Regions from separate parts of the Streptomyces sp. NEAU-YJ-81 genome, predicted to be linked through region 1. Evidence: riboswitches for the same ligand, from Rfam matches in the RefSeq annotation. Region 1 holds a riboswitch; each other region holds the start of a gene.
What was found. Region 1 has a riboswitch for cobalamin ahead of metE (5-methyltetrahydropteroyltriglutamate--homocysteine S-methyltransferase). Riboswitches for the same ligand answer to the same signal wherever they lie in the genome.
Positions count from the first base shown of each region.

Region 1 (5,550 bases):
ACCTGTTGCGCCGATGTCGGGGGCGGCACCGTCGGCTGGATCGCCGCACTGCGAGACCCCCGGCTGGCCGTCGCCATGCGGGAGTTGCACGCGGATCTGGCCCATCCGTGGACGGTCGACGAACTCGCCCGCAAGGCGGGGATGTCACGCTCGGCGTTCGCCGCTTCGTTCAAGGAGAAGGCGGGGGATACCCCGCTCGGCTACCTCACCTCATGGCGCATGTACCGGGTGAAGGTGCTGCTCCGGGAGACGCCGCTGAGCGTCCAGGAGATCGCGGTCAGGGTCGGCTACGACACCGGGAGCGCGTTGAGTCGTGCCTTTTCGGCCAGGGAAGGCGTCACGCCCGGCGCCTGGCGGAAGGACGAGGCGCACCGTCGGCGTCCCCTGTCCGGTATGACAGCCGCCTGACCACGTCCGGCGTCGGCATTCGGCGTTCGGCCCCGGGGCCGGAGCGCGTGGCGCTCCGGCCCCGGCCGGCCGTCCGGGTCAGGACGCGGGCAGCTCGCCGCGGACCGTACGGGCCGCGGTGACCAGGTTCCGCAGTGAGGAGCGGGTCTCGGGCCAGCCGCGGGTCTTCAGGCCGCAGTCGGGGTTGACCCACAGCCGCTCGGCGGGGATGGCCTTCAGACCGGTGCGCAGCAGTTCGGCCGCCTCCAGCGCGCTGGGCACGCGGGGGGAGTGGATGTCGTACACACCGGGCCCGGCCTCGCGCGGATAGCCATGGGCGGCGAGTTCGCGGGCCACCTGCATATGGGAGCGGGCGGCCTCCAGGCTGATGACATCGGCGTCGAGGTCGTCGATCGCCTGGACGATGTCGCCGAACTCGGCGTAGCACATATGGGTGTGGATCTGGGTGCCGGGCCGCACGCCGCCGGTGGTGAGGCGGAAGGCTTCGGTCGCCCAGGACAGATAGGAGGGCCGGTCCTCGGCGCGCAGCGGAAGGGTCTCGCGCAGGGCGGGTTCGTCCACCTGGATGACCGAGGTCCCGGCCGCCTCCAGGTCGTCGACCTCGTCGCGCAGGGCGAGGGCGACCTGGCGGGCGGTGTCGCCGAGGGGCTGGTCGTCGCGGACGAAGGACCAGGCGAGCATGGTGACCGGGCCGGTGAGCATGCCCTTGACCGGGCGGTCGGTGAGGGACTGGGCGTAGGCCGTCCAGCGCACCGTCATCGGCTCGCGGCGCGAGATGTCACCGGCCAGGATCGGCGGGCGGACGTAGCGGGTGCCGTAGGACTGCACCCAGCCGTGCTGCGTGGCGAGATAGCCGGTGAGCTGCTCGGCGAAGTACTGGACCATGTCGTTGCGCTCGGCCTCGCCGTGCACCAGCACATCCAGGCCGGTCTTCTCCTGGAAGGAGATCACCTCCTGGATCTCGGCCTTGATGCGCTCCTCGTACCCGGCCGTGTCGATCCGGCCCCCGCGCAGGTCGGCGCGGGCGGTGCGCAGTTCGCCGGTCTGCGGGAAGGAGCCGATGGTGGTGGTCGGCAGCAGCGGCAGGCGGAGGTGGGCGCGCTGGGCCGCGGCGCGTTCGGCGTACGGCTGGGAGCGGCGGGCGTCGGCCTCGGTGACCGCGCCGGTGCGGGCGCGGACGGCCGGGTCGCGGGTGATGGGGGAGTTGGCGCGGGAGGCGAGGGTGGCCCGGTTCGCGGCCAGTTCGGCGGTGATCGTGTCGGTGCCGCGGGCCAGGCCCTTGGCGAGGGTGACGATCTCCGTGGTCTTCTGCCGGGCGAAGGCCAGCCAGTGCAGGATCTGCGGTTCGATGTCCCGCTCGGCCGCCGCGTCGAGGGGGACATGCAGCAGCGAGCAGGAGGCGGCCACATCGACCCGGTCGGCAAGGCCCAGCAGGGTGCCGAGCCTGGCCAGGGACTTCTCCAGATCGTTGACCCAGATGTTGCGGCCGTTGACGACACCGGCGATCAGCCGCTTGCGGGGCAGCCCGCCGACGGCGGCCAGCGCGTCCAGATTCGCGGCTGCGGCCTCCGTGAAGTCCAGCGCCAGCCCCTCGACCGGGGCCTTGGCCAGTACGGGCAGGGCCTCGCCGACGCGGTCGAAGTACGAGGCGACCAGCAGCTTCGGGCGGTCGGTGAGGGCGCCGAGATCGCGGTAGGCGCGGCCGGCGGCGTTCAGCTCGGCCGGTGTGCGGTCCTGGACCAGGGCGGGCTCATCGAGCTGCACCCACTCGGCACCCGCCGCCCGCAGATCGGCCAGGACCTCGGCGTACACCGGAAGCAGGCGGTCCAGGAGGGTAAGCGGCTCGAAGTCCGCGGGCGCGCCGGGGGCGGGCTTGGCGAGCAGGAGGTAGGTGACGGGCCCGACCAGGACCGGCCGCGCCGCCAGACCGAGGCCGAGGGCTTCCTTCAGCTCCGCGACCTGCTTGGCGGAGTCGGCCGCGAACACCGTGTCCGGACCCAGCTCCGGAACCAGGTAGTGGTAGTTGGTGTCGAACCACTTGGTCATCTCCAGCGGCGCGACGTCCTGCGTGCCCCGCGCCATGGCGAAGTAGCCGTCGAGCGGGTCGGCGGCGACGGCGTCCCGGTGGCGGTCGGGGATCGCCCCGACCATGACGGTGGTGTCCAGCACGTGGTCGTAGTACGAGAAGTCACCCGTGGGAACTTCGTCGATACCCGCCCCGGCAAGCTGCCGCCAGGTGGTGCTGCGCAGTTGGGCGGCGGTGGCCCTGAGCGCGTCGGCGGTGACGCGGCCCTTCCAGTAGCCCTCGATCGCCTTCTTCAGTTCCCGGTTGGGGCCCTGGCGGGGGTAGCCGTACACGGTGGCCCGTGCCGCCGCGGCTGCGGACTTCGGTGTCACGGAGATCTCCTTCGCGAGATGAATCCCTGAGATCCCGGCGACGGGAGGAGAGCGCGAAGGGTGACACACCGGGCTTTCGGCCTCGCGCGGCAAAAGCGTGGCCAACTGCCTGGTATGTACGCCGACCCGCCCTCGAGGTCACCGAGATGTCCGCGCACGAGTCGTCCGTACGCGGGCAGATGGCAGGTCTTCGGACTCACGGGCGCGTCCTCTTGGAGGAGGACACCTAGTGGCCGTCGCTTCCCAGGCCCTCTCACCGGACCCAGTGCGTATGACGGCGGTCGTTCCCGCTCACCGCTGCGGGGCAGTCCCGGATTCCCACCGGGTTCCCTCTTACGACGCATCCCGCCTGGCGGACGGGGCGAACCAGCTACACCAGCCAGCCTACGGGGCCGTCCGGCGGTGTGCAGGGGGCGGTCCGGTATTCGGGATGGTGAATTGGGACACGCGATGGCCGAGGGTACGGCCGGTGCCGCCCGGGCCGTGCACCGGCCGCACCCCGTCCATCAGCGAGCTCAGGGGGTCAGCACGCGCCGGAGTCCGACCCGCCCGCCAGATTGACCGGGACGGTGACGAAGGAGAACTGGTTGCTGGCGCACACGCCGGGGTAGGCCGTGCTGCTGGAGTTGTTGACGGTGACATCGGGCGCGTCGTCCGCGATGGCGCCGCCCGCGCCGACGGCGAGGGACGCGGCGGTGAGAGCGAGCGTGGACAGGGCGGTCCGGATACGCATGGGAACTCCTTGCTGAGAATCTGCCGCCGGATATGACCGGCTTCGCATGCATGGTGCCCCTTTGGTAGGGCAATCGCGGCCCACCGTCCCTCCAATGGCGGAAGCCGCCCCCGCAGCCGTCCGGCCGGCCCAAGGCGCGCGTCCGGTCATCCGCCGCCGCGCCGACCGTCGTCCGCCGGCGCGGACAGCGGGATCGTCGGTGGACGGCTGGGGTCGGGGATGCGGTCGGTGAAGCCGCCGGGGACCGAGCGGCACTGCTGCTCGCGGAAGTGGACCGGTGCGGTGCCCACTCGGCGGGCGAACAGTCTGCTGAAGTAGGCGGGGTCGTCGTAGCCGACGCGGCGGGCGATGGCGGCCACCGGCAGTTCGGTGCCGACGAGGAGTTCCTTGGCGCGGCCCAGCCGGATGCCGAGGAGGTAGTCCTTGGGGCTGCACCCCGCGCCGCGGCGTACCGCGGTGCGCAGTTCGGCCGGTGTCATGCCGTGCCGGGCGGCGTGTTCGGTCACCGAGAGCGGCTGGAAGGCGTCCCGGGCCAGGGCCTGGAGCACCGGATGTCCGTCGGCGCCGGTGTCGGCGCGGACGCGGCGGAGGGCGACGAGGAGTTCATGGACGGCGGCCGCGGTCTCGACCTCCAGGAACGGATTGCCCTGGCGCGCGGCGCGCGCGATCCGGCCGATGGCCGTACGGGCGGTGGCGGTGTCGGTGAGCGCGACCACGGGGCCGTCCGCGTCGAGATAGCCCAGGTCGGCGTAGGCGGCGGTGGCCGGTCCTGTGAAGTCGACGAACGCCTCGTCCCATCCGGTGTCCGGGTCCGGGGCGTAGTGGTGGGTGACACCGGGGGTGAGCCAGAGCAGCGCGGGCGCGGTGACGGTGCGGCGGCGGCCGTCCACGCCGCGGAACCATCCGCGGCCCGCGCTGATGACCACCGCCACATGGTGGTCCAGGACGCGCGGGCCGACGACGGGCAGGGCGCCGTGCTGGAGGCCGACACCCAGACACACCAGGCCGAGCCGGTGATGGGCCGGGCTGGGCGTGAAGTACCGCATCCAGGTGTGATACATCCGCGGTCCCCTCCGGTCGGCTGCGTCCCATCACTCGCCGATCTTCGTCCACGGACTGCCCGGCCGCCAAGGGGAGGGTGATCCTGGCGAGGAGGAGAGGGCCTTACCGGAGGTGGGGGTTGGCGGAGGGAGCCGGGTCGCGGAGGTGTGTCCGCGCGCCCCGCTCCCTCCGCCGTGTCAGTCCAGCTCCTCCACGGTGAAGGAGTCGAGCGTGAACTCCGCGGTACCGCTGTCACCGGTCTTCCGCAGCCCCACCCACATCTCGCCGTCCGCGGGCGCGGTGACGGTGTAGCTGTGGGTGGCCCGCCCGGTGGCGGCGGGCAGGGGGGTGCGCTCCAGCTCGCGTGGTTCGGGTGCGTCCACGGCCGTGATCCAGGCGTACTGACCGGCCGCCTCGTTGGCGTACGTCAGGCTCACCCGGTAGCGCCGCCCCGCGCGGAAGCGGGCGGTGTGCGGCACCGTGCGGTAGACGAGGCCCGCGTTCTCGCCGCGTGACTTGAGGGACTGGCCGCCTTCCAGCACATCGTCGATCACCTTGCCGTTCCATCCGGCCTGGGTGAACGGGGCGTGCCGCTGGGCGATATGGGTGCGGGGGTCGGTCACCCCGCCCGCGTCGCCCTTGACGAACGGGCCCCAGCCCTGTGGCACCCGCTCGAAGTCCTCGTACACCAGGGTGCCGGGCTTCGTCGTGCGCTGGGCCCGCACCACTCGCAGCCGGTCGAAGCGGACGCGGGCGCTGCCCTCGGCCACCGCCAGGGTGAGGGTGACCGGTCCGCCGCCGTCGGGGACGGTGAAGGAGGTGAACATCCGCTGGAAACGGGTGCCGTGCTTGCGGTCGGCGGCCATGTGGTTGACGGCGGTCGAGGTCTCGGTCCAGTTCTCCGAGGTGACGCCGTCGGCGGTGTGCACCCGCAGCGCGGCCCGCCGCCGCTCACCGGCCTTCGCGCCCAC
Region 1 is NZ_JAGFNO010000005.1:397,780-403,329, forward strand. Features, by position in the region: gene J5X86_RS15425 (AraC family transcriptional regulator) at 1-408, shown strand, start outside; gene metE (5-methyltetrahydropteroyltriglutamate--homocysteine S-methyltransferase) at 487-2,805, opposite strand; cobalamin riboswitch at 2,969-3,191, opposite strand; gene J5X86_RS15435 (hypothetical protein) at 3,329-3,538, opposite strand; gene J5X86_RS15440 (AraC family transcriptional regulator) at 3,685-4,599, opposite strand; gene J5X86_RS15445 (endo-alpha-N-acetylgalactosaminidase family protein) at 4,777-5,550, opposite strand, start outside.

Region 2 (5,550 bases), on a different contig from region 1:
CGAACTGCCGCAGGATCTCGTCGAGTTTGTCCTCGTCGAGCCCCGGCGCGTCGAACGGAGCCCGCCGCCGGCGGTGGGGGAGCGACAGCAGCGCCGCCCCCCGTACGTCCTCGGTCCGCACGTCGGTGCGGTCCGCCCAGGCGGCCAGCGCGGTCGCCGTACGGGCCGTCACGATGTCCGCGCGCATCCCGTCCACCTCGAACCCGGCGCACACCGCCGCGATCTGCCGCAGCGCGCGATCGCCCAGTGCCACCCGCGGCAGCAGGGCGCGCGCCGCCGCGATGCGCTCCCGCAGGGCGGCCTCGTCCGCAGCCCAGCGCGCCGCGAACCCCTCGGGGTCCTTGTCGTACGCCAGCCGCCGCCGCACCACCTCGACCCGCTCATCGGTGTCCCGGGACGCCGCGACCTCCACTGTGAGACCGAAGCGGTCCAGCAACTGCGGCCGCAGCTCGCCCTCTTCCGGGTTCATGGTGCCCACCAGCAGGAAGCGCGCCGCATGCCGTACGGACACCCCCTCGCGCTCCACGTAGGAGGCGCCCATGGCGGCCGCGTCGAGCAGCAGGTCGATCAGATGGTCGTGGAGCAGGTTGACCTCGTCGACGTAGAGCACCCCGCGGTGGGCGTCCGCGAGCAGTCCGGGCTCGAACGCCTTCACCCCGTCCGACAGCGCCCGCTCGATGTCGAGGGCGCCGACCAGGCGGTCCTCGGAGGCGCCCACGGGCAGTTCGACCATCCGCGCGGAGCGCGCCTCGCCGGTGTCCGGCTCATGAGGGCCGTCCGGGCAGGATGGGTCGGGCGCGGCCGGATCGCAGGAGAACCGGCACCCGGCCACCACGTCGACCGCGGGCAGCAGCGCCGCGATCGCTCTTACGGCGGTGCTCTTGGCCGTGCCCTTCTCCCCGCGCACCAGAACGCCGCCCACGGCGGGTGAGACGGCGTTGAGGAGCAGGGCGAGCCGCAGACCGTCCATGCCGACGATCGCGCTGAAGGGGTAGGTGGTGGTCACGCGGCGGTACCTCCTGGTGTGCGTGGGCGTCCCGGTCCGGTGCCGGTGTGGGTGTCGGGGTTCATCACGACGTCCCCCCTGGCGCCCCAGGAGGGACGAACGGCAGCCCCTCCGGGACGCCCTTCTCGATGAGCCGCAGCAGTGCGTCGGTGTCGGCGTGCTCCTCGATCAGGTCGCCGAGCCGGTCGAGTTGCTCCTCGCGCAGCTCGCCGAAGCGGGTGTCCGGCGCCGGTACGAACGCCCGGCCCGCCGCGGCGGCCACCCGGCGCAGGAACGCCCGCCGGAAGCCGTCGCTCTCCAGCGAGCCGTGCCAGTGGGTGCCCCACACCGAGCCCACCCGGCAGCCGTCCAGGAAGGGCTCCTCGGCCCCGTCGAGCAGCTCGGCGACCCCGTGGTGGATCTCGTAGCCCTCCACCCGCTCACCGAGGGCCTCGCCCACCGGCCGGGCCAGGGTCTTCTCCGCCGCGAACCGCACCCGCACCGGCAGCAGCCCGAGCCCGGCGACCGTCCCGGCCTTCGACTCGACCTCGTCCTCGATGCGCTCCCCGAGCACCTGGAAGCCGCCGCAGACGCCCAGCACCGGACGGCCCTCGGCGGCCCGCCGGGCGATCGCGTCGGCGAGCCCGCGCTCACGCAGCCACTCCAGCGCCCTTACGGTGCCCCGGGTGCCCGGCAGCACCACCAGATCGGCGTCGGCCAGCTCCTCGGGCCGGTCCACGAACCGCACGACCACGCCTGGTTCGGCCGCCAGCGCGTCCACGTCCGTGAAGTTGGACATCAGCGGCACGGCGGCCACCGCGATCCGCAGGACGTCCGCGCCGTGAGGGGGCGCCACGACGCTCTCCCGCACGGTGCCGCGCAGCGACACCCGCAGCCCGTCCTCCTCGTCGATCCCCAGCCCGTGGGCGAACGGGAGCACACCGACGGTCGGGCGCCCGGTGAGGTCGCGCAGCATCTCCAGACCGGGCTCCAGAAGGCTCACATCGCCGCGGAACTTGTTCACCAGATAGGCGGCCACATGCCGTTGGTCCGCCGCCGACAGCAGCGCGGTGGTGCCGAAGAAGGACGCGAAGACGCCACCGCGGTCGATGTCCCCGACTACCACGACCGGAAGCCCGGCGGCGCGCGCCAGCCCCATGTTGACGATGTCGGTGCGGCGCAGATTGATCTCGGCCGGACTGCCCGCGCCCTCGCAGATCACCGCGTCATGGGTGCGCCGCAGCTCCTCCAGGCACTCCGTGACGGTCCCCAGCAGAGCCTCCCGCCCCGAGGGCCGCGTCCGCCCGGGGGAGGCCGCGCCCGACGGCGGGTGCGCCGCGGGCCCCGACCGCCCGAAGTACCCGCGCGCGCTCAGCTCGCCCACCGGCTTGCCCAGCAGCACCACTTGGCTGCTGCGGTCGCTGCCCGGCTTCAGCAGGACCGGGTTCATCAGCGCGCTCGGCTCGACGCGCGCGGCGGCGGCCTGCATGGCCTGCGCCCGCCCGATCTCCGCCCCCTCCCGGGTGACGAAGGAGTTGAGCGACATGTTCTGCGCCTTGAAGGGAGCCACGCTGACGCCCTTACGGGCGAGCCACCGGCAGATCCCGGCCGTCACCACGCTCTTGCCCGCGTCGGAGGTCGTGCCCGCGACGAGCAGCCCCCCGCCCCGCGCCCCGGAACCGTCCGTGCCGCCCGTACCGCGTATCCCGCTCATCCGCCGCCCCTTCCAGCGGCCCGGAGCCGCCCCGTCAACGCCCTCAGGACCGGCCGGGCCGCCACGGACACCCCGAGCGCCAGGACGCCGACGCGCCGCGACAGCCGTATCGCCCGCTCGATGTCGGCCGACTCCACCGGCCGCCCGCCGGAGTTGAGCACCGGCCGGTGCTCGACCCGGCCGCCGTACGTGAGGGTGCCGCCCAGCCGTACGCCGAGCGCGCCCGCGAACGACGCTTCCACGGGGCCCGCGTTGGGGCTCGGATGGTGCCGGCCGTCGCGCCGCCAGGCGCGCCGCGCACCGCGCGGATCGGGGCCCGCGAGTGTCGCCAGGGCCGCCGTAAGGCGCGCACCGGGCCAGCCGACCACATCGTCCAGACGGGCCGCCGCCCAGCCGAACCGCCGGTAGCGCGGCGACTTGTGGCCCACCATGGCGTCCAGGGTGTTGACGGCGCGGAAGCCGATGAGCCCCGGCACGCCGCCCACGGCCCCCCACACCAGCGCGCCCACGACGGCGTCGGAGGTGTTCTCGGCGACCGATTCGACGACCGCGCGGGCGATCTGCGGCCCGTCCAGCGCCTGCGGATCGCGCCCGCACAGATGCGGCAGCCGCTCCCGGGCGACCTCCAGGTCCCCCGCGGCCAGGGCGCCGCCGACGGCCCGTGCCTCACGGCCCAGCGTCGTACCGCCCAGCACGGCCCAGGTGGCGGCGGCGGTCAGCGCGACCTCCGCGCCACCGCGCCCGCCGAGGGCCCGTACGGCGCGGGTCAGCAGCGCGGCACCAGCGGCCGCGCCGCCCGCGCACAACGCGGTGTGCAGGGCCCCGTAACCGCGGTGGTCACGCCACAGCCGGCGCTCGGCGGCCGCGGCGGCGCGCCCGAACGCGGCGACCGGATGGCCGCGGCGCGGATCGCCCGTGGCGAGATCACCGAGGAAGCCGAGGGCCGCGCCGCACGCGAACGAGGCGTGATCGGCACGCATCCGTCAGGCCGCCGTCACGCCTCGGCGCGACGACATGTAACCAAAGGGGCCGGGTGGGCTGAAGAGGCCGGAAGAGCCAGTGGGGACAGAGGAGGCTGGCGGCGTGGCAGTGCCGGGCATGGCGGTATGTCCTCACTCAGGGTCCGCGCCCTGGTTCGACGTCACCGGCGGTGAAAGTCTCCTGGCTCCCGGATCCGCGCCCCTCCCGGTCTTCCAGCCCCGCGTACGAAAGCAACCGTACGGTCGAGCCGTGACCCCATACAGGCGATGGGAGAGTGCTCCCCGGTGACAGTGGCGGGACCGCGCCGGATTCTCACCGGCTTCCTCTCCTGCCGCCGTTTGGCTCGGGAAGTCCACCATGGGCCGCGAATGGCCGTCAACTCGCATATGACCCATGACGCCCGAGTGTGCCGAGCCCCACAGGCGCGGCCGCACACGAGGCGGCCGCCGGACGGTCGGCGCTGGTCAGCGCCACCATCCGGCGGCCGGTGGGTCGATGAGGACGCGAGCCTCAGGCGACGATCAGATAGATGCCGTACGCCACGGCCGCGGCGCACAGCGCGAAGCAGGTGTACGCCCCGGTGCGCGCGAGCGCGGAGGCGCCGACCGTGCCACCGGACACGGCGGCCGCGCCGCCCTGCTCCGGCGCCGCCTTACGGGACGTCCCGAGGATGCCCAGGGTGAAGACGCCCACCATGCCGACCGTCACCACGAGGCTGACGCCGAAGACCTGGCCGAGTGCCGCCCAGTCGATGCTCATGTTCCGTGGCTCCTTAGCGGGAGGTGCTGCTCGCGGCGGCGGGGGTGGGGGTCTGGTCGGGCGTGTGCTCGGCGATGCCGCCCTCGGGGGCGGTCTCCGCCGCGCTCTCGGGGGCGGAAGGCTTCGCACCCGCGGGCGGTGGGGCCACGGACCGCAGGGCGGCCGTGACGACGCCCACCGGCTCGTGTGCGCCGACCTCGTTGACGTTGGTGTGGTCCACGGGCTTGCGGCGCGACAGCGCCCAGATCGCCCCGCAGGCCAGGACGGCGAGCACGGCCACCGCCGTGACCCCCGCGTTCCCCTGGTCGGCCAGCAGCGCGGCGCCGCCCGCCACCAGGCCCGCGGCCGGGAGGGTCAGCACCCAGGCGAGCACCATGCGGCCGGCGGTCGACCAGCGCACCACCGCGCCCTTACGGCCGACACCCGCACCCATGACGGCGCCGGAGCAGACCTGGGTGGTGGACAGCGCGAAGCCGATGTGGGAGGAGGCCAGGATGACGGTCGCGGCGCCGGTCTGGGCGGCGAAGCCCTGCGGCGGCTGGATGTCGGTGATGCCCTTGCCCATGGTGCGGATGATGCGCCAGCCGCCCAGGTAGGTGCCGAGCGCGATGGCCAGGCCCGCCGAGACGATGACCCACAGCGGCGGGTCGGAGTCGGGTGCCACCACGCCCCCGGTGACCAGCGCCAGGGTGATCACGCCCATCGTCTTCTGGGCGTCGTTGGTGCCGTGGGCCAGGGAGACCAGGGCGGCCGAGGCGATCTGCCCCGCGCGGTAGCCCTTCGCGGTGTCCTCCGAAGAGCGGCCGCGGCCGAGCCGGTAGGTGAGCCGGGTGGCGGCCACCGTGGCGATGCCGGCCACGACCGGCGCGGCGACGGCGGGGATCAGGACCTTCATGACGATCGCGTCGCCGTTGACCCCGTCCAGGCCGACGGAGACCACGGTGGCGCCGATCAGGCCGCCGAACAGGGCGTGCGAGGAGCTGGAGGGGAGCCCGGCGAGCCAGGTCACCAGATTCCACAGGATCGCCCCGACCAGCCCCGCGAAGATCACTTCTGGTCGGATACCGGAGTCCTCGTCGATGATCCCGCCGGAGATGGTCTTGGCCACCTC
Region 2 is NZ_JAGFNO010000012.1:222,535-228,084, forward strand. Features, by position in the region: gene J5X86_RS25655 (putative cobaltochelatase) at 1-1,006, opposite strand, end outside; gene J5X86_RS25660 (cobyric acid synthase) at 1,071-2,699, opposite strand; gene J5X86_RS25665 (cobalamin biosynthesis protein) at 2,696-3,679, opposite strand; cobalamin riboswitch at 3,854-4,007, opposite strand; gene J5X86_RS25670 (hypothetical protein) at 4,191-4,439, opposite strand; gene J5X86_RS25675 (inorganic phosphate transporter) at 4,453-5,550, opposite strand, start outside.
Region 2: it holds a riboswitch for cobalamin, as region 1 does, so the genes downstream of both, J5X86_RS25665 (cobalamin biosynthesis protein) here and metE (5-methyltetrahydropteroyltriglutamate--homocysteine S-methyltransferase) in region 1, are expected to answer to the same signal.

Region 3 (5,550 bases), on a different contig from region 1:
TCCCGGAACCGCTGGATCGGCTCGGGTGTCTGCCAGATGCGGGAGAGGAGCTGCAGGATGTCCTTGTTGGTCAGGTCCGGGTTCTGCTCGGAGCCCGAGAGCGCGAACTCCTTGGCGATGATCTTCTGGGTGGTGACGAACCAGGAGTAGTCATAGCCGGTGGCGGTGATCGTCCCGAGGGTGTGCAGGGTGTCGTAGCCCGGGATGTCGGGGGTGGGGAAGCGCTTGCCCTTCGCGTCGAACCACATCGACGAGGGGCCCGGCAGAATGCGGATGCCGTGGCCCGGCCAGATCGGGGCGTAGTTCCTGAGGCCCTCGGTGTAGTGCCACATGCGGTCGGGGTTGACGATCCGTCCGCCCGCCTTCTCGGTGATCGCCAGCATCCGGCCGTCCACATACGCCGGGACGCCGGTGACCATGAACTTCGGCGGTGAGCCGAGCCGGTCGGGCCAGTTCCGCCGTACGAGATCGTGGTTGGCGCCGATACCGCCGGAGGTGACGATCACCACCGGGGCGTTGAGCTCGAATTGGCCCACCACGGTGCGCGAGGTGGGCTTGCCGCGGGCGGCGTCGCTCGGCTCCAGGATCGCGCCGCTGACCCCGGTGACGGCACCGCCGGTGACCACCAGATCGTCCACCCGGTGCCGGAACTTGAAGGTCACCCGCCCGTCCTTCGCGGCGGCCCGCACCTTCTTCTCGAACGGCTCGACCACGGCCGGACCGGTGCCCCAGGTGACGTGGAAGCGCGGCACCGAGTTGCCGTGCCCGTCCGCGAGGCCGCCGCCGCGCTCGGCCCAGCCGACGATCGGGAACCACTGCACGCCGAGCCCGTGCAGCCAGGACCGCTTCTCCCCGGCCGCGAAGTCCACGTACGCCTCGGCCCATTTGCGGGCCCAGTAGTCCTGGCCGCCGGGATCGGAGACGCCGCGGTCGAAGCCGGCCGTGCCGAGCCAGTCCTGCCAGGCCAGTTCGTGGGAGTCCTTGATGCCCATCAACCGCTGTTCCTCGGAGTCGACGAAGAACAGGCCGCCGAAGGACCAGAACGCCTGGCCGCCGAGGTTGCTCTCGGGCTCCTGGTCGAGGAGGAGCACCTTGCGTCCCGCGGCCGTCAGTTCCGCCGTGGCGACCAGCCCGGCGAGCCCGCCGCCGACCACGATGGCGTCCGCTTCCGAGGACGCCCCGGAGGCGGCGAAGGCCGGACCCGCCGCCTGGGCGAGCGCGGCGCCGGCGAGCACACCGCCCGCCGCCGTCAGGGCGCGGCGGCGGCTGATCCCGGCAAGCGAGGCGGCATTCTCTGTGGAGTTCTCCATGGGCTGCCTTCCGGAAGGGGGTTCGGAGGGTGCGGGAGATGCGAAGGGGGTTGCCGCGACGGCAACGTGTTACCGACGGTAGCCCACAGGGTGCGGGGCCGCCAGACTCCTGCTCCCAATGAGCAACTCCCCGAAGCCGTAGGGCACTTCGGCCGGTCAGCGCCCGCCGGATGACGGCTCGGGCGAGGCGCGCCGCCGTGGCGAGAAGGCGTACAGATCGAGGATGTCGGGCAGCGGCGCCACGCCGGGGCCGCCCGCGGTGACCCAGGCCACGACGTCCTCTGTCGCCTCCGGGTCGTTGACCAGGCCGAGCCACACCGGCCTGCCCCCGGCGGCACGTCCGGCCGCCGACGGCTGCACCACGATCACATTGGCCTGATCGCAGACGTCCAGACACTCGGAAACGCGTACGGGCGCCTCCTCACCGAGCCGTGCGAGCTGTGCCGCATGGTCGATTCCGGTCACCTTGGGGCTGCCGCAACAGCAGTCCCGGCATACGGTCACCCGGCATGGCACCGGGTCGGTCGGCCTGACAGGCATGCCGCATCACCCTCCTCCGGGGAAGTCCGCCCCCCACGCGGCGGAGCCGCACATCGACACACCCCGTCGAGGAGGCGACCGCGTGAGTCTCCTGGCTCTCGGGTCGATGCTCGTCCCGGCCTTCCCACCCGCGCGTACGGGCAGTGACCTGTTCGGGATCCGCTCGCCGATCACAGTGGCGGCACCGCGCCGGATTCACACCGGCTTCCTCGTTCCGCCGTCGCCTTTGTCGCCCGGCATCATCGCATCCCGGGCACCGCCACACCACGTGGCCCCCGCTCCCGCGAGCGCCGTGGGCGGCTCGACGTCAGTTGCGGCGGGCCGCCGCCTCCGCGAGGATTTCGCCCAGGCCCTGGCGGGTGGCCGCCAGCACCACGCGGTCGTGCGGCCGCAGGACATAGCCGGGGTGCAGATCCCATACCAGGGAGGGCGCCTGGGTGGCGCCGTCGTAAGGAGGCGCCGCGGCGAGGTCGCGTTGCCGGTCGGCGGGTTCCGCCGCGTCCAGTGCGATCACCCGCCAGGCGCCCGGCGCGAACGCCTCGGCGACGGTACGCCCCTCCAGTTGCGGATGCCCGGCGACATGCAGGGCGGCGAAGAGCAGCACCCTGCGCTCGACCGGTATGGCGCCGAGGATCTGACGTCCCATCATCGCTCCGGCGAACGCCGGGGCCGCCAGGCTGGAGACGCTGCGGCTGCGGGTGAGGGCCCGCGGATGGGCCGCGCGCAGCGTGCGGTAGACGGCGGTGGCGAAGCGGTCGTCGTACAGGCGCAGCGCCACCCGCAGCCGGGGCTTGACCGAGCGGGCGTACAGCGTCGCCTCCAGGTTGGTGGTGTCGACGCTGGTCAGGGCGAGCAGGGAGCGTGCCCGCTGGATCTTGGCGGCCTCCAGGACGCCCTCCTGAGTGACATCACCGATCACCGTCGGCACTCCCAGCCTGCGGGCCAGCGGGATGCCGCGCGCCCCGGGGTCCTCTTCCACGCACACCACGGGGATGTCCATCTCCCGGAGTCTGGCCAGGACCCGGGTGCCGACCTTGCCGAGCCCGAGCAGCACGACGTGGCCGGAGAGGCCGCGCGGAGGGCGGCGCAGCGCGGAGGCGGTACGGAAGGTGCCCAGTGCCTCGAGCGCGGCGGCCACCAGGACGGGCAGCATGAGCAGTCCGGTCAGCCCGGACAGCAGTTGGAGGACCTTGCGTCCGGTGGGCTCGTCGAGCGCCGGGTCGTCGATGGCCAGCACGTCCAGCACCGTGAGGTAGGCGGCGCGGAGCAGACCGGCTCCGGTGAGCTGCCAGGAGGCGATGGTGAGGGCGAGCACGGCGATCGCCATTCCGGCGACGGACCAGCGCAGCCGGCGGGAGAACAGCGAGGCGAGGGGCAGTCTGCGGGTGCCGAGCCGCCGTGGCGGCAGCGGTGGGCCGGTGGCGGAGACGGCCTCGAGCACCACCGTGTCGCGTCCGGTGGCGGCGGCCACCTCCTCGTCTCCGGGCAGCAGCTTGGGACCTTCGTCCCCGCTGCTGTCGGAGCCCTCGCTGCCGCCGGGGTCGCTGGTGGTGGACGAGAGCAGGGCGAGGGTGCACAGCCCCGGGCGGGCCACCTCGTCGGGGCCGGGCGGGGTGCGCTCGGCCGCGCGCAGCAGCAGCCCGTCGGCCTGGAGCACTTTGCTGGTACCCGCGACGGCGGTGGCCGCCAGCGCGGGTGCCGCGGTGTCGGCGTCCGACAGTACGGTGGTGGTGGCGTCCAGCTCCGCCGCGTCCATCCCGGGATCGGCGACCCGCGCCGCCTCGTCGAGGAGTTCCTCCAGATGCTGGCCGAGCTTGCGGTTGTAGAGCCGGATCACCAGCCGCAGGCGGGGGTTGAGGCGGCGGGCGCGGAGGGCGGCGTGGATGTTGGCCTCGTCGTCGTCATGGACCAGGGCGAGCGCGGTCGCGTGCTCCGCACCCGCCTCGGTCAGCACCTCTTCGTCGAGCGCCGGGACCTCCATGACCCGCACTCCCCCATCCGGAGCGGGGTCGTCCGCGGCTTGCCGGGGCAGCGGGACCCGTCCGACGGCCGCGCTGAACCGGCCGAAGAGCGCGGAGGTACGGCCGCCCGGCCGCCATCCCGCCACCTGCCGCCCGGCCGGGTCCGCCAGGGGGGTGCCGCCGGGGATGACGACCGTCACCCGCGTCCGGTAGACGTAGTAAAGCTCGGCGGCGAGGCGGTGGGCGAGCGCGTCGTCACCGCAGACGACCATGTGGGCCGCCCCCGCGGGGGACGGCGGGTCCGAGGTGGAGGTGGAGAACACGACGGCGAAGCCCCCCGTTGGTCCGTGATGCCGTGGGTCGTCCGGGCGGGGTACGGCGGCCGCGGTCTCCGGCGGCCGGCACCCGCGCTCCGGCGGTCATGATCAGACCGTACCTGGTGGGCCGCCCAAGGGAGTTGGGCACCGGGGGCCGGCGACCGGACGCCCCGTGTGCTCACTCCCTCGGGGCTCCGCAGCGCGCACAGCGGGCGAAGGGCGCGGTGTCCTGGATCGCGCCGCAGTCGGCGCAGACCCGATCCAGCCAGCAGGCGGGCTCCCCGCCCTCGGGCTCGGCGGGCGCCGGGTCCGGGTCGGGATCCGGGTCCGCCGTCTCCCGGTCCGCCGTCTCCCGGTCCGGGTCGCCAGGTCGAGCCGTGCCGCTCATCGTGTGCGCCTCCCTGTCCGGACCGTGCGCGGGTCCATCCGCCAGCCCTTTACCCGTGGCTCCGTCCCGGGAAGCGGCCCAGCCATAGATCCGATCTCTCATGCGCCAAAAACCCTTGACGGGGCGTAATGCCGCTCAACCCCTCCCCAGTTATCGGATGACTCGGTAACGTATCCGCCTCGGGAGGCAACGATGCCGAGATCTTACCGACGCTCCGCTGTGGCATTTCTGCTCTGCGGCGTCCTGGCCATGACGCTCTTCATCACCGGGCCCGCACAGGCGAAGGACTCCGCCTGGACCGTGCGCGGCCCCTCACCCCACTCCGGTCCCCTCGCGCAACTGCGGCTCGACGGAGCCTCGGGAACGCTGACGCTCCAGGTGTCCCGGGGCGGACGGACGGTGGTCGAGCCCTCACCCGTGGGCATCGTCACCGAGCGGGCGGATCTGTCGCACGGGCTGCGCTATCTGGGGCGCCACGACCGCACCGTCGTGGAGCGCTACCGGTCGACGGTCGGCAAGGAGCGCTCGCGCACGGCGCGGATGACCGAGACCCGCTTCCGGTTCCGGGGCAGCGCAAGCGCCCGGCTGGACCTCGTGGTGCGGGTCTCGGACGACGGGGTCGCCTATCGCTATGTCCTGCCGTCCGGCAGCGGTGATGTCCTTGGCGAGACCTCGGCCTTCACCCTGCCGTCGGACGCGGCCGCATGGCTGGGCGACTACCGCAAGGACAACGAGAACCTGTTCAAGGAGTACACCGCGGCGACCGCGCCCACCGGTGAGTACATGGCCCAGGCGCTCTTCGAGACGGCGGGCGGCTACGCCCTGATCGCCGAGTCGGATCTCACCGGCCGCTACTCCGCCGCCCGGCTGATCCATCAGCAGGGGCAGCCCACGTACCGGATCGGACTCTGGGATCAGCGGGTCACGTCCGACGGACCGCTCAGCACGCCCTGGCGCGCGCTGATCGTGGGCGATCTGGGGACCGTCACCCAGTCCACCTTCACCGACGATCTGGCACCCGCGTCGCGGGTCGC
Region 3 is NZ_JAGFNO010000015.1:87,076-92,625, reverse strand. Features, by position in the region: gene J5X86_RS28275 (FAD-binding dehydrogenase) at 1-1,310, opposite strand, end outside; gene J5X86_RS28270 ((2Fe-2S) ferredoxin domain-containing protein) at 1,467-1,850, opposite strand; cobalamin riboswitch at 1,935-2,064, opposite strand; gene J5X86_RS28265 (NAD-binding protein) at 2,158-4,083, opposite strand; gene J5X86_RS28260 (hypothetical protein) at 4,307-4,516, opposite strand; gene J5X86_RS28255 (glycoside hydrolase family 97 protein) at 4,709-5,550, shown strand, end outside.
Region 3: it holds a riboswitch for cobalamin, as region 1 does, so the genes downstream of both, J5X86_RS28270 ((2Fe-2S) ferredoxin domain-containing protein) here and metE (5-methyltetrahydropteroyltriglutamate--homocysteine S-methyltransferase) in region 1, are expected to answer to the same signal.

Region 4 (5,550 bases), on a different contig from region 1:
CCATCTCGATCAGGGCGCGCTGCGGGATCTCCCACGCGGTGCGGTACAGGTCTCGTACGTCCGCGGGCACCCAGGAGAACTCCTGGACCGAGCCGTTGGACTCGCGCAGCGCCTCGCGGGTCTGGGCGTCCCAGACGCCCAGCTTCTTGAGGTCGTTCACCAGATAGGAGTTGACCTGCAGGAACTCCCCGCTGAGCGTTTCGCGCTTGAAGAGGTTGGAGACCTGCGGCTCGATGCACTCGTAGACGCCCGCGATGGAGGCGATGGTGGCGGTCGGCGCGATCGCCAGCAGCAGTGAGTTCCGCATCCCGGACTTCGCCATCCGGGTGCGCAGCGCCTCCCAGCGCTCCGGCCAGGTGGCCACCGCGTCCGTGTAGTGGTCCGGGTGCAGCACACCGCGCGCGGTGCGGGTCTCGGACCAGGCCGGGTGCGGGCCGTGGCGCTCGGCGAGCTCGCAGGACGCCTCGTACGCGGCGAGCATGATGCGCTCGGAGATCCGCGTGGAGAGCGCCTTGGCCTCGGGCGAGTCGAACGGCAACCGCAGCCGGAAGAAGACGTCCTGCAGCCCCATCAGGCCCAGACCCACCGGGCGCCAGCGGGAGTTGGAGGCCCCGGCCTCGTCCGTGGGGTAGAAGTTGATGTCCACCACGCGGTCGAGGAAGGTCACGGCCGTGTGGACGGTGGCGTCGAGGCGCTCCCAGTCCAACTGCCCGTCCTCGTCCAGGTGTGCGGCGAGGTTGACCGAGCCGAGGTTGCACACGGCGGTCTCGCCGTCGTTGGTGACCTCCAGGATCTCGGTGCACAGATTCGAGGAGTGGACGACCCTGCCGGGCTCGGCGGTCTGGTTGGCGGTGCGGTTGGCGGCGTCCTTGAACGTCATCCAGCCGTTGCCGGTCTGCGCGAGGGTGCGCATCATCCGGGCGTACAACTGCCGCGCCGGGACCTGCTTGACCGCCCGCCCCTCGGCCTCGGCTTTCCGGTACGCGGCGTCGAACTCGTCGCCCCACAGGTCCACCAGATCGGGCGCGTCGACCGGGGAGAACAGCGACCAGTCGGCGTCCGCCTCGACCCGGCGCATGAACTCGTCCGGGATCCAGTGGGCGATGTTCAGGTTGTGGGTCCGGCGGGCCTCCTCGCCGGTGTTGTCCCGCAGCTCCAGGAACTCCTCGAGGTCCGCGTGCCAGGTCTCCAGGTAGACGCAGGCCGCGCCCTTGCGCCGGCCGCCCTGGTTGACGGCGGCCACCGAGGCGTCGAGTGTGCGCAGGAACGGCACGATGCCGTTGGAGTGCCCGTTGGTGCCCCGGATCAGCGAACCGCGCGCCCGGATACGGGAGTAGGACAGGCCGATGCCGCCCGCGTGCTTCGACAGCCGTGCCACCTGGTGGTAGCGGTTGTAGATCGAGTCCAGCTCGTCCAGCGGCGAGTCCAGCAGATAGCAGGACGACATCTGCGGATGCCGGGTGCCGGAGTTGAACAGCGTGGGGGAGCTGGGCAGATACGACAGCGTGCTGGTCAGCCGGTACAGCTCGGCCACATCGTCCAGCGCCCGCTCCGAGAGGTTCTCGGCGAGCCCGCAGGCCACCCGCAGCAGGAAGTGCTGCGGGGTCTCGATCACCTGACGGGTGATGGGGTGGCGCAGCAGATAGCGGCTGTAGAGGGTGCGCAGTCCGAAGTAGCCGAAGCGCTTGTCGGCGCCGTCGGCCAGGGCCCGCTCCACCAGCGCGTCCAGCCGTGCGGCGTGGGCGGCGGCGAACTCCGCGGTGGAGTCGGCGAGCAGGCCCTCACGGTGGCCCACCTGGACGGAGGTGGAGAAGGAGACCGCGCCCTGCCCGGCCGCCTCCTCCGTGATGGTGAGCGCCAGCAGCCGCGCGGCCAGCCGCGAGTATTCCGGCTCCTCGGCGATCAGCCCGGCCGCCGCCTCGGTCGCCAGGCCACGCAACTCCGCCTCGTCCGAGCCGGGATGGCGGCCGCGCAGGGCGGCGGCCGCGACCTTACCGGGGTCGGTGGCAGGCAGGTCGGCGGTGAGTCCGGTGAGGGTCCGCAGCAGGGCGGTTCCGGGCGCGTCGTGCGCTGCCTGAGAAACCGCCTGCTCTGAAACCGGATCTGCGGGCGCGATGGTCACTGAGGTGCTCTCCCTCGCTCGGCCGGGGCCACGAGGGGGTGCGATGGGCGCGTACGGGCATGCCGATGCCGCACTCCTCGTACGTCAGGCACACCACGCAGCGTCCATCGGCCCAACCCTCGAGGCCGGGGGACGTGTTCACACAGGGCCGTCGGCAGGTGCTCGGACTTACGGGCACGCCGCATAAGCGCACACGTACACCGTTGCGGGACAGTTCCGGATTCCCACCGGATTCCCCTGCGGCGACAGCGAGGACGAGCATACATCTTGTGTCGGCCGACGCACGCACCCCCATATCTTGTGTCGCGAGGTGCGGAGTTTCGCATGAATGTGCTAATGCGTTCCGGAGGTGGCCCGTGACCTGGGGCCCGTGGCAGCCCGCAGCCGGGCGCGCACGCGAACCCGTAGCCCGGCACACGAGCCCGTGACCCGGCGCGCGCGAGCCCATGGCCCAGGACGCGCGCCGCCAGTCGTCACAGCTCCACGGTGAACGCCCACAGGGTGAGCTCCAACTTGGCTATCGGCGACCAGTCCCGCTCCGGGGCCCGCACAAACCCCAGCCGCTCGTACAGCCGGTGGGCGGCGGTCATGGACTGCTGGCTGCTGATCACGATCCGCCGCAGCCCCAGCGCGCGCCCCCGGTCCAGGCAGGCGCGCACCAGCGCCTCGGCCGCCCCGCGCCGCCGCGACTCCGCCCGCACGGCCAGCATCCGGAACTCGCCCTCGCCGGGCCGGGCCAGCTCCGCATACGCCCCGCCGTACACCGCGAACGCCACGGCCCCCAGCACCTCGTCACTCGCCGCGTCCGCCGCGACCAGCAGCTCGGCCTCGGCGGCCCGGCGCCGGGCGTCGCGCAGGGGGGTGAGATATGGATCACTGTCGCCGAAGTCCAGGAGCCCGTCCCCGAGATACACCTGGGCGGTGAGCTCGCCGATCCCGTCCAGCTCCTCGTCCCGCGCGTGCCTGATCGTGATGTCCATGGCCGCAGTCTGCCGCACACCACTGACAGCCGGGCCGCCATGCGTCCGGCGCCGGTCTTCGCCGTCACTCGCAGCTCTGCGCCGTCACTGGGCGGTGGTGTTGATCACTCCGGTGGAGCCCGCGCGCTTGTTGGCGGCGTCGGCTTCCTGATAGGTGAAATAGCGCCGGACCGTGCCGTCCGGGAGCGTCAACTCGTAGACGACAACGGGTTGCGGGCCCCCACGTGCCCCTCCGCCGCAGTTGCAGGCCATGGCTGCCGTTCCTTTCCCTGGAGTCCAGTACGGGTCGGTGTCAGTCCAGCCACCGCGAGGCGACCCCGGCGAGGTAGGAGAGCGTCAGGGCGGTGGCCGGGAGGTGGAACCACGCGGTGGTGTGCAGCAAGGAGGCGTAGACGGCGATGGCGGCGGCGACCCAGGTGCTGGTGCACCAGCCGCAGTTGACGAGGTAGGAGGGCCGGGAGTCGTCGCCGAAGCGGTCGGCGACCCAGGTTCTGAACCCCGCCGCCAGCGTGTCCTTGGTGATGAAGCGGGTGATACGGCAGGTGGTGCCGAGGGCGAGGAGGAACGCGGCGAGGCTCATCGGATCGCTCCCTCCCCGGGTGGTCCCGCACGGGTTGGCACTGCCGATGTCACTCATTAGAGGCACGGTGGAGGACGGCAGGCCATACTCCGGCCGCGCGTTCCCCCGAATAGCGGAGCGCTTGTCATACAAGCTCGCCGCCAGGCGCGCCCAGATGCGCCAAACGAGTGATGGCAGCCCCGGAACCTTGAGTGACGGGGGTGGGCGTGGATAACTGGAAACGTGCCGCCGAGGCTTCCCCATACCTCGTCGGCCATCCAGGAGCCGGGCGTTCGTCCCGTAGCTCCGCTCTCATCCGGCGCATCGCTTCCGCGCCCTGACCGGCCGCCCGGCGGCTTTCCGTTCCTCCGGTGCCGGCCTGCCTCGACCGCGCGGCGACGACGAGGCGTTGACCAGCGGCTTGCCCACGACATCGGCATGCCGTCGGCGCATATCACCCGAACCCTTCCCGGGAGGACCAACCATGACCTCGACCGCTCTCGCGACCGCCGCCCCCACCGCGGCCAACTGGCCCCCGTCGCAGGTGGGACCGCCGTTGCTGCTGTCCGTGGTGCCCAACTCGGGCCCCGCCGCCGGTGGGAACCTCGTCCAGCTCAACGGGCAGAACCTGCGCAACGTCATCAGCGTGACCTTCGGCGGCGTGCCCGCCCAGATCGTCAGCCAGAGCAGTTCCGGTGGCGGCGGCTGGGATGGTGACTGGGGCGGCGGCTGGGGCGGCGGTGGCTGGCCCGGAGGCGGCTGGCCGGGCAATCCCACCAACGACATCGTCGTGGTGATAGCCCCGCCGCACGCGCCCGGGTCCGTCCAGGTCCTGGTCACCACCACTGTCGGCACCAGCAACAGCCAGGTGTACACCTACGTGGCGCCGACGCCGCCCACCGCCTTCTCCATCACCCCGACCGTGGGACCGACCACCGGCGGCACCCTGTACTTGATCACGGGCACCAACCTGACCGGGGTCACCAGTGTCACCTTCGGCGCGAACCCCTCGGCGATCCTGACCATCAACCCGGGCGGGACCGGCCTGGTCGGCATCACCCCGGCAGGTCCGCCCGCGGGCGGTAACGTCACCGTCACGCTGAGCGGCCCCAACGGGACCACCACCGTCCCCGGCGGTTTCACCTACTTCGTCACGCCGCCCGCCCCGGTGCCCACCAACATCACGCCCAACACCGGACCTATCGCCGGCGGCACCGCGTTCACCATCAACGGCACCAACCTCGGCAGCGTGCTGGGCGTGCTGTTCAACGGCGTCGCCGCCACCGGTGTGACCGCCACCGCCACCACGGTCACCGGCACCACCCCGGCCGGGGTGCCCGGCACCGCGACCGTCACGCTGGTGACGGCCTTCGGGACCGTCACCGTCCCCGGCGGCTTCCTCTACGTCTGACGCGCACATCCGGCCGAACCGCGCCGGTCACCGGGCCCCCTTCCGTCGGGGCCCGGTGACCGGCGACGTCCGTTCGAGCTGCTGAGGACTCACCGGTCACCTTTCGTCGCCCTCGACCGTCAAGGACGACATGGATGTCTACGAAGCGATCACGAGCCGACGAGCGGTGCGCGGGTTCACGGACGAGCCGGTCTCGAGGGAGGTGCTCGAGCGGGTCCTCTCCGCCGCCGCCCGCTCACCGTCCGGCGGAAACCTCCAGCCATGGCGGACATATGTGGTGACCGGCGCCCCGCTGGCCGAGCTCAAGAAGCGCACCGCCGAGCGCGTGGCCGCGGACGATCCCGGGGACGAGCGTGAGTACCCGATGTACCCGCCCGAGCTGCCGAGCCCGTACCGCGAGCGCCGCGCCGAGGCCGCCGAGCGGCGCTACGCCGCGCTCGGTATCCCACGGGAGGATCAACGGGCGCGCCACAGGGCC
Region 4 is NZ_JAGFNO010000008.1:231,212-236,761, forward strand. Features, by position in the region: gene J5X86_RS20460 (ribonucleoside-diphosphate reductase subunit alpha) at 1-2,122, opposite strand, end outside; cobalamin riboswitch at 2,258-2,401, opposite strand; gene J5X86_RS20465 (GNAT family N-acetyltransferase) at 2,596-3,102, opposite strand; gene J5X86_RS20470 (hypothetical protein) at 3,187-3,354, opposite strand; gene J5X86_RS20475 (hypothetical protein) at 3,395-3,682, opposite strand; gene J5X86_RS20480 (IPT/TIG domain-containing protein) at 4,146-5,072, shown strand; gene J5X86_RS20485 (nitroreductase) at 5,203-5,550, shown strand, end outside.
Region 4: it holds a riboswitch for cobalamin, as region 1 does, so the genes downstream of both, J5X86_RS20460 (ribonucleoside-diphosphate reductase subunit alpha) here and metE (5-methyltetrahydropteroyltriglutamate--homocysteine S-methyltransferase) in region 1, are expected to answer to the same signal.